Regions from separate parts of the Klebsiella sp. PL-2018 genome, predicted to be linked through region 3. Evidence: riboswitches for the same ligand, from Rfam matches in the RefSeq annotation. Region 3 holds a riboswitch; each other region holds the start of a gene.
The links. A riboswitch is a leader RNA that binds a small molecule or an ion and turns the genes downstream of it on or off. The one in region 3 is predicted to bind thiamine pyrophosphate.

Region 1 (2,195 bases), 2.0 Mb from region 3:
ACCTGTTGCGGTGTGAATTCGAGGGTCGTTTGCGGTTTCATCAGCGCGTCAAAGCCTGCCGGAAGCGCAACCGTCGTCACCGGATACATCCAGTTGCCGGTGGGGATCGCGTTCTGGAAGCCCGGCGATACCATAAATTTAAGGAACTTTTCCGCCAGCTCCGGCTGTTTGCTGGCCGCGGTGCGGGCGGCTACCTCAACCTGCAGGTAGTGGCCTTCAGCGAAGTTTGCCGCGGCGTAGTTATCTTTTTTCTCTTCGATAATGTGGTAAGCCGGGGAGGTGGTGTAGCTCAGCACCAGATCGCTTTCGCCTTTCAGGAACAGGCCGTAGGCTTCGCTCCAGCCCTTGGTAACGGTAACGGTTTTCGCCGCCAGCTTCTGCCAGGCTTCCGGCGCTTTATCGCCGTAGACTTTTTGCATCCACAGCAGCAGGCCCAGGCCCGGCGTACTGGTGCGCGGATCTTCATAAATCACCCGCCATTTTTGCTCGCCCTCAACCAGCTCTTTCAGGCTTTTCGGCGGATTTTTCAGCTTGTTTTTATCGTAAACAAAGGCGAAGTAGCCGTAATCGAACGGCACGAAGGTGTCGTTGTCCCAGCCGCCGGGCACGCTGACCGCGCTGGCCGGGACGCCGCTTTTGGCGAACAGCTTGCTTTGCGAAGCGGCTTCCAGCAGGTTGTTATCCAGTCCCAGCACCACGTCGGCTTTGCTGTTTTTGCCTTCCATTCGCAGGCGGTTGAGCAGCGAGACGCCATCTTCCAGTGCCACGAACTTCAGCTCGCAGCCGCAGTCGGCTTCAAAGGCTTTTTTAACCGCCGGGCCCGGGCCCCAGTCGGCGGAGAACGAGTCGTAGGTATAAACGGTGAGCAGCGGTTTGGCAAAAACGGGCGCGGCGACCAGCGCCAGCAGGGGGAGTAATTTTTTCAACACTTTGCACCTCAGAAAAAGGGGTGGCAAAGGATTTTGAGAGGGCCTCAAATCCCTTCGCCGGCGTTATCCGGATCAGGTTCGACGGGTATTTTCTCAGCCCATACGCTTTATCTTCGGGTTGCTTCTGCGCTAACCGCGCGTTGAGGCAACTTGAATGAGATTGCGTATGTTTATTAGCACCCCGTTGAGAACGGCAGTTAGTGTAATGATTTTGTTTGCCAACGGAAAGCATTACGGCTCCGGCGGCGCGAACCACGCGGACTTAAAGTCAAACCAGCCGAGCGTGTTCATGCGTACGCCGCGCATGCTGCGCTGCCCCTGGATCATCAGCCAGTGGTGGATCAGCGGCACCACGGTTTGATTGGCCAACAGCTGCTGACTCCAGGTGGCCGGGTTCAGCTCGCCCGCGCGCCAGCGAGCGGCGTCATGTTCCCAGTCGATGGGGATACAGTTGCGAATCAGCGGAACTTCATACAGCCAGGCAAACAGGGAGAAATCGATCGGCAGCGTAAAGTTGGCGCTGTTGAGCCAAACGTCGCTGACCACCTCCCCGCGGTGCCACTCCTGATACTCCAGCTCCTGGATCTCCAGCTTAACCTGATGCTCGGCCAGCAGCGTTGCCATGATCCCGCCCATCACGCGATGCTCGACGTGATCCTGGTAGTAGGTCAGCCTGACTGTCTCAAGGCCGGCAGGCTTCTCGCAGGCGTGGCTGCGCGCATGATGCCAGCGGGGCAGCAGGCCATACGCCGGGAACCAGTTGCCCTGATAGTGCTCGCCGGCGTGATAGAGCAGGTTAGCGGGCTGGAACACATAGCTTAGCCACTGGCGTACCGCGCTGTTACCGCCCAGCGGGCTGCGGGCGTCGAACAGCAGGTAATAACACCCCTCTTCCAGGCGGCTTTCCACCGCTTTTTCGCTTTGCGTGGTGCCCTGTAACGTCAACCCGCCGTTGGGTTCTTCGCTGATTTCCGGCAGGACCCAGACGTTCACTTCATCGATCAGCGCCCGGTAGCCGAAATAGTCATCGAAGGCGTGAATTTTGAGCTGATTCTGGTTATTACGCACAACCGAGTAGGGCCCGGTCCCCACGGGGATACTGGAGAAATTCTCCATCGTTCGCCACTCATGCGGAAGGATCATGGCCGGGACCTGGCTTAACAACCACGGCAGCCAGCGGTCGGGCTGGCGGAGATGAATGTCGAGGGTCCATGCGGTGGGAGAGTCGATGCGCTCAATATGAGAGAACAGCGGCAGGGCGTTGCT
Region 2 (2,195 bases), 970 kb from region 3:
TCAGGCCGTCGATGGTCTCTTTCTGACCATCTTTCTCGATGATATTGGTGGGAGCGATCAGCGTGACGGTGCCGGCAGAGGTCGTGGTGCCGAGACCTGCGCCAACCTGGCCGGTGGCATCCGGTTTGAGCAGGTTGCCGTACATATAGCTGGCGCGACGGCTCATCACGTTACCGGCCATAATATTTTCAGCAACGGCAGCTTCCATAAAACCGGAAGGTGCGTAGATTTTGACTTTGCCGGATTTGACATCGGCTTCATCGACCACGCCGCGCACGCCGCCGTAATGGTCAACGTGGCTGTGGGTGTAGATCACCGCAACGACCGGCTTATTGCCGCGATTTTTGTAATACAGATCCATTCCGACCTTTGCGGTCTCCGCTGATACCAGCGGATCCACAACCGTGATGCCCTCTTTACCTTCAATGATGGTCATATTGGAGAGATCGAGGTTGCGGATCTGGTACACGCCTTCGGTCACTTCAAACAGGCCGCTGATATTGATGAGCTGGGATTGACGCCAGAGGCTGGGGTTGACCGTATCCGGCGCCTTTTCCCTCTCTTTGATAAAGGCGTACTGCTGCGGGTTCCAGATAACGTTGCCCTGTTCACCTTTAATCACTTCCGTAGGAAGCGCGGCAATAAAACCTTTATGCGCGTTGGTAAAGTCGGTGTTGTCGGAGAAGGGGAGCTGTTTATACAGCGCGTCGTTTGCCTGTTTGGTCGCCGCAGCGGCTTCTTTCGGCGACGTTTCGGCCCAGCTGGTCACAGGGAGAGTCGAGATAATTCCTGCCAGAGCCAGACTTTTCATAATCGGTGTTAATTTCATCGGAATCCTCATGGTTTTACGCTGATTCACTCGTTAATTTCGATATGACGTCGGGTTACATCCTGTAACGCCTCCTAAACTATAAACACGTATCTGCAAAAGTGTTTGTTTTGTTAATTATTTGATTGCTTATTGTTAATTTTGAATTGCCTTGCGCTTGTATACCTACGCCGGGCCGGCTTGCGTTGTCCCGCGACTTACCGTAACCTGCCCGCTGAGAACGTTTTTATCTCTCAATGACTCGGGGTGCCCTTCCTTGTGAAGGCTGAGAAAAACCCGTACCACCTGATCTGGATAATGCCAGCGTAGGGAAGTCAGAGACCGCAGGGTCGTCGCTTCTTCATCGCCTGGCGGGAGCAAACGATGTCTGACCTGCTGAACCCCGCGCATATTGCCCATCTGCGGCACCTTTTTCACCGCCATTCTCCTCTTGTTCACTGCATGACCAACGACGTGGTGCAGACCTTTACCGCCAACGTCCTGTTAGCGATTGGCGCATCCCCGGCGATGGTTATCGACCCGGACGAAGCCAGCCAGTTTGCCGCCATTGCCGATGCGCTGCTGATTAATGTCGGTACGCTGACGGTTGAACGCGCGGCGGCGATGCGTGCGGCGGCGCGCAGCGCGCAGCAGGCGGGTAAGCCGTGGGCGCTGGACCCGGTGGCGGTCGGCGTGCTGACCTTACGGACAGAATTTTGCCGGGAGCTGCTGGCGCTGCAGCCTGCCGCCGTTCGCGGTAATGCGTCGGAAATTATGGCCCTGGCCGGAATGAGCGGCGGCGGGCGCGGCGTCGATACGACCGATACCGCCGCCGCAGCGCTGCCCGCAGCCCAGGCGTTAGCCCGCCAGCTGAATACCGTGGTCGCGGTGACCGGGGAGGTTGATTACGTCACCGACGGCCAGCGCATTCGCATGGTCACCGGCGGCGATCCGCTGATGACCCGGGTGGTCGGCACCGGCTGCGCGCTGTCGGCGGTGGTTGCCGCCGCTGCGGCGATGCCCGGCGATCGGCTGGAGAACGTGGCCGCGGCCTGCGGTCTGATGAAGCTTGCGGGGGGAAAAGCGGCGCTGCAGGGCGGCCCCGGCAGCTTTACTCCCGCCTTCCTCGATGCGCTCTATGCGGGAGGCGATCTGTGAAACGAATTAATGCGCTAACCATCGCCGGCACCGACCCGAGCGGCGGCGCGGGGATCCAGGCGGATCTCAAAACCTTCTCGGCGCTGGGCGCTTACGGCTGCTCGGTCATCACCGCGCTGGTGGCGCAAAACACCCGCGGCGTCCAGTCGGTGTACCGGATAGAGCCTGATTTTGTCGCCGCACAGCTCGATTCCGTTTTCAGCGATGTGCGCATCGATACCACCAAAAT
Region 3 (2,195 bases):
CGGACTGCATGTGGTCTGCGAAAAACCGCTCTGTTTTACCGGCGAAGAGGCCGATGCGCTGGTGGCCCTGAGCGAAAAGCAGCGCAAAATCATCGGCGTCACCTACGGCTACGCCGGGCATCAGCTGATTCTCCAGGCGCGGCAGATGATTGAACAGGGGCTACTGGGCGAGATCCGCATCATCAATATGCAGTTCGCCCACGGTTTCCATAACCAGCCGGTAGAGCAGGATAACCCCAGCACCCGCTGGCGGGTGGACCCGAAATTTGTCGGTCCCAGCTACGTGCTGGGCGATCTGGCCACCCACCCGCTGTTCCTGGCGGAGACCATGGCGCCGAAGCTCAATATCACTCGCCTGATGTGCTCCCGCCAGAGCTTTGTCAAAAGCCGCGCGCCGCTGGAGGATAACGCGCATGTGCTGATGGAGTACGACAACGGCGCCGTAGGGTCGATGTGGTGCTCGGCGGTCAACAGCGGCTCAATGCACGGACAGAAGGTCCGCATCGTCGGGGAGAAAGCCAGCCTGGAGTGGTGGGATGAACAGCCGAACCAGCTGCGCTACGAAATTCAGGGCGAGCCGGTGCGCATCCTCGAACGCGGAATGTCCTATCTCGATCCGCTGGCCCTGCAGGACGACCGGATCGGCGGCGGCCATCCCGAAGGGCTGTTTGAGGCCTGGTCGAATCTGTATCGCCGCTTTGCCATCGCCATGGATGCCACCGACCGTCGCGACGCGGCTTTGCTGGAAAACTTCTGGTATCCGGATGCCAGAGCCGGGGCGCTCGGCGTGCACTGGGTCGAGAAGTGCGTACGTTCAGCAGACAGCGGCGCCAGCTGGGTAGAATTTCACTGATCCTTTGATAATACGCGCCCGGCAAGGCATCAGCCGCCGCCGGGCTGCCGCGATGTACAAAGCCCTTTCTCGCGACACTCACACGTGACAACGTCACCTTTCCTCATAAAATTCACAGCATTGTAATCAAAAAGGGAATGTCGTATAACAGGGGCCAAACCGAGGGGTGTCCCGTGAGGGCTGAGATGGCGTAAGCCGAACCCTTTGAACCTGATCTGGGTCATGCCAGCGAAGGGACGGGTCGGCATTTCCGCCAGTTTTGCGCCATTGCCTGTTCACACTTCTTTCAGCACGCCCGGATCTCCCTTTTTTTCAGGAGGTCCTGTGATTCTTCCCGCGTTTACCCAGGGTATTTATGGTCGTCTGCGTCAGCAGGCCGGCGCCGACTGGCAGCACTACGTCGCCCACCCCTTCCTGCGCCAGCTCGCCAACGGTACCCTCCCCGAGCCCGCTTTTCGCCGCTATCTGACGCAGGACTATCTGTTTCTGATCCACTTCGCCCGCAGCTACGCCCTGCTGGTCAGCAAGCTGCGCACCCTGGCGGAAATGCGCGCTGCCGCCGCGTCGATGAACGCCATTCTCGACGAACTGCCGCTCCACGTTGGCTACTGCCGGGAATGGGGGCTGGATGAAGCGACGATGGCCGCCGAAACGGAAGCCGCGGAAACCGTCAACTACACCCGCTACGTACTGGACATTGGCCACTCCGGCGACGCCCTGGATCTGCTGGCGGCGCTGATGCCCTGCGTGGCCGGCTACGCGGAAATCGGCCTCGGCCTGCTGCACGATCCGGCGACCCGGCTGACCGCCAATCCTTATGACTCGTGGATCCGCAACTACGGCGATGAGGGTTACCTGAACGGCGTCAATAACGCCATCGGCCTGCTGGAAACCCTCTGGCAGCAGCGCGGCGGTGAGGCGCGTTTCGCTGAACTCAGCGCTATTTTCACCACCGCCACGCGTCTGGAGGCTAACTTCTGGCAGATGGGCCTTAACGCCGTCGCGGAGCGCCCGGCGTGACGGCTCCCGGAATTGAGGTGCACGGCCTGGGCCTGCGCTTTGGCTCGCGGCAGATCTTCGACAATCTGACGTTCACTATCCCCGGCGGCCAGTGGGTATCGCTGCTGGGGGCCAGCGGCGCCGGAAAGACCAGCCTGCTGCGTATTATCGCCGGGCTGGCAAAAGCCACCGCCGGTGAGGTTCGCGCCAGCGACGGGCAGCCAATAAACAAGCGGCTGGCGTGGATGGGGCAAAAAGATCTGCTGTATCCGTGGTTAAGCGTGCGCGACAACGTCTCGCTTGGCGCGCGTCTGCGCGGGGAGCGCGTGGACCATCGGCGGGT
Region 4 (2,195 bases), 2.6 Mb from region 3:
AGGCACCATTTCGCCATGATTGAGCCGCCGCGGGAGACGATGCCGGTCAGGCGCCTGGCGGTCATCGGCACGTAGCGCAGCAGCACGCCCGCATGGATGGTGAAGTAGTCCACCCCCTGTTCCGCCTGCTCGAGCAGCGTATCGCGGAAGGCTTCCCAGGTGAGATCTTCGGCGATCCCGTTGACCTTCTCCAGCGCCTGGTAGATCGGCACCGTACCGATCGGTACCGGACTATTGCGCAGGATCCACTCGCGGGTCTCGTGAATATAGCGGCCGGTGGAGAGGTCCATGACCGTATCCGCTCCCCAGCGCGTCGCCCACACCAGCTTCTCGACCTCTTCTTCAATCGACGAAGTGACCGCCGAGTTGCCGATATTGGCGTTAACCTTCACGAGGAAGTTGCGGCCAATAATCATCGGTTCGGATTCCGGATGATTAATATTGGCCGGGATAATCGCGCGCCCGGCGGCGACTTCAGCGCGCACAAACTCCGGGGTGATATTCTCCGGCAGCCGCGCGCCAAACCCAACGCCCGGATGCTGCTGGCGCAGCACTTCGCCACGAATACGCTCGCGGCCCATATTCTCGCGAATGGCGATGAACTCCATTTCCGGGGTGACAATCCCCTGACGGGCGTAGTGCAGCTGCGTCACGCATTTCCCGACGATGGCGCGCCTGGGCGTGAGCAGGCCGGTAAAGCGCAGTTCGTTGAGGCCATCATCCGCCAGCCGCTCTCTGGTATAGGCCGAGCTGCGATCGCTGAGTGCTTCGCAGTCGCGGCGCGCATCAATCCACGGCTGACGCAGTTTTGCCAGACCCTGCTGAACGTTAATCGCGACGTGCGGATCGCCATAGGGGCCGGAGGTGTCATAGACCGGAATAGCTTCGTTCGCTTCGTACTGAGGATTATCTTTGCTGCCGCCGATAAGCGTCGGGCTCAGCTGAATTTCGCGCATCGGTACGCGAATATCTTCCTGCAAACCGGGGATATAGATGCGCTGCGAATTGGGAAATGCGGTACCTTCCAGGGTGTCGATAAAGCGCTGGGCGCGTTCGCGTTGCTCTCGACGCGTGAGTTTGGTTGTAGACATAGCTCATTCCAGTTAAACAGGATATGGCTTGCCAGACGACGGATGGAGTAACAGATGCGATCGGCCCTGAAGAGGCAGATGCTAAACGCAGTTTACTCTTGTTCCCTTCGCAGGTATTAGCCTGATCAGGTTCCGCGGATCCCGAATTAACGGTCTCAGCCTTTTCCAGTGTGGAAAATGGGCACTCCGACAAGATGACATCCCCTCTCCGTGAGGGGGAATGTATGTAAACTACGCGTTAATGGCTCACAACTCAAGCGGTCGGCGCGATATTGTCGCTGACGTTGTCTTTGCGGCTGTGGGCGACGGCGAGGGCGATCAGGTTATCTTCCAGCGCAAAGCGCGCTTCCAGCGCTTCGCCGATATCCGACAGCGCCTGCTGGAACTCAAGGTAGTTATCGTGATCGATGGCGTTTTCGAGGCAGGAGTCGTAATAATCCATGATCTGCTGGGTATTGGCCTGCAGCTGTGGATAAATCTTAGTGGCGGCTAAAAGTGGCGTATCGCCTTCCAATTCGCCGATAAAGCGTTCATAAATATTAAAATGGCCGGAGGAGAGGTAGTCCACCAGGCTTTGACAAAAATCATCCAGCGCTTTCTCATTAAGCCGCATAAATGATTCTTTGCCGGGCTTCAGGCCAACCAGGTTGTAGTAAGCCACAAGCAAATGCTTACGTACTTGTAGCCAGCGATCGACCAGTTTATTGCTGCCTCCAACACGTTCCGTCAGGTTTTCCAGCTGGTTTAACATGGTTGACTCCGCAAGGTTTTAAGAGAAATACGTTGCTCACCAAAATGTAAATTTAATGTTAAAAGTGCCAGTAAAATAAAGGTAGTGCAATAGATATGGATCGTATTATTGAAAAATTAGATCGCGGCTGGTGGATCGTCAGCCACGAACAGAAATTATGGTTGCCCGACGGAGAATTGCCCTACGGCGAAGCGGTAAATTTTAATCTTGCGGGGCAGCCCGCGCTGCGAATCGGAGAATGGCAGGGCGATCCGGTGTGGCTGGTACGCCAGGATCGCCGGCATGAGATGGGATCGCTGCGCCAGGTGCTCGATCAGGATGCTGGCCTTTTTCAACTGGCAGGACGCGGGATC

Region 1: another riboswitch for thiamine pyrophosphate. It lies ahead of thiB (thiamine ABC transporter substrate binding subunit); the one in region 3 lies ahead of MKleb_RS13830 (TenA family protein).
Region 2: another riboswitch for thiamine pyrophosphate. It lies ahead of thiM (hydroxyethylthiazole kinase); the one in region 3 lies ahead of MKleb_RS13830 (TenA family protein).
Region 4: another riboswitch for thiamine pyrophosphate. It lies ahead of thiC (phosphomethylpyrimidine synthase ThiC); the one in region 3 lies ahead of MKleb_RS13830 (TenA family protein).

What each region holds. Positions count from the first base shown of each region.
Region 1 covers NZ_CP077673.1:938,455-940,649, forward strand. Annotated here, with positions in the region: gene thiB (thiamine ABC transporter substrate binding subunit) at 1-929, opposite strand, end outside; TPP riboswitch at 961-1,123, opposite strand; gene sgrR (HTH-type transcriptional regulator SgrR) at 1,161-2,195, opposite strand, start outside.
Region 2 covers NZ_CP077673.1:3,940,666-3,942,860, reverse strand. Annotated here, with positions in the region: gene MKleb_RS18395 (alkyl/aryl-sulfatase) at 1-829, opposite strand, end outside; TPP riboswitch at 1,062-1,158, shown strand; gene thiM (hydroxyethylthiazole kinase) at 1,193-1,966, shown strand; gene thiD (bifunctional hydroxymethylpyrimidine kinase/phosphomethylpyrimidine kinase) at 1,963-2,195, shown strand, end outside.
Region 3 covers NZ_CP077673.1:2,971,927-2,974,121, forward strand. Annotated here, with positions in the region: gene MKleb_RS13825 (Gfo/Idh/MocA family protein) at 1-853, shown strand, start outside; TPP riboswitch at 1,006-1,107, shown strand; gene MKleb_RS13830 (TenA family protein) at 1,178-1,873, shown strand; gene MKleb_RS13835 (ABC transporter ATP-binding protein) at 1,870-2,195, shown strand, end outside.
Region 4 covers NZ_CP077673.1:327,990-330,184, forward strand. Annotated here, with positions in the region: gene thiC (phosphomethylpyrimidine synthase ThiC) at 1-1,091, opposite strand, end outside; TPP riboswitch at 1,177-1,290, opposite strand; gene MKleb_RS01520 (Rsd/AlgQ family anti-sigma factor) at 1,345-1,842, opposite strand; gene nudC (NAD(+) diphosphatase) at 1,938-2,195, shown strand, end outside.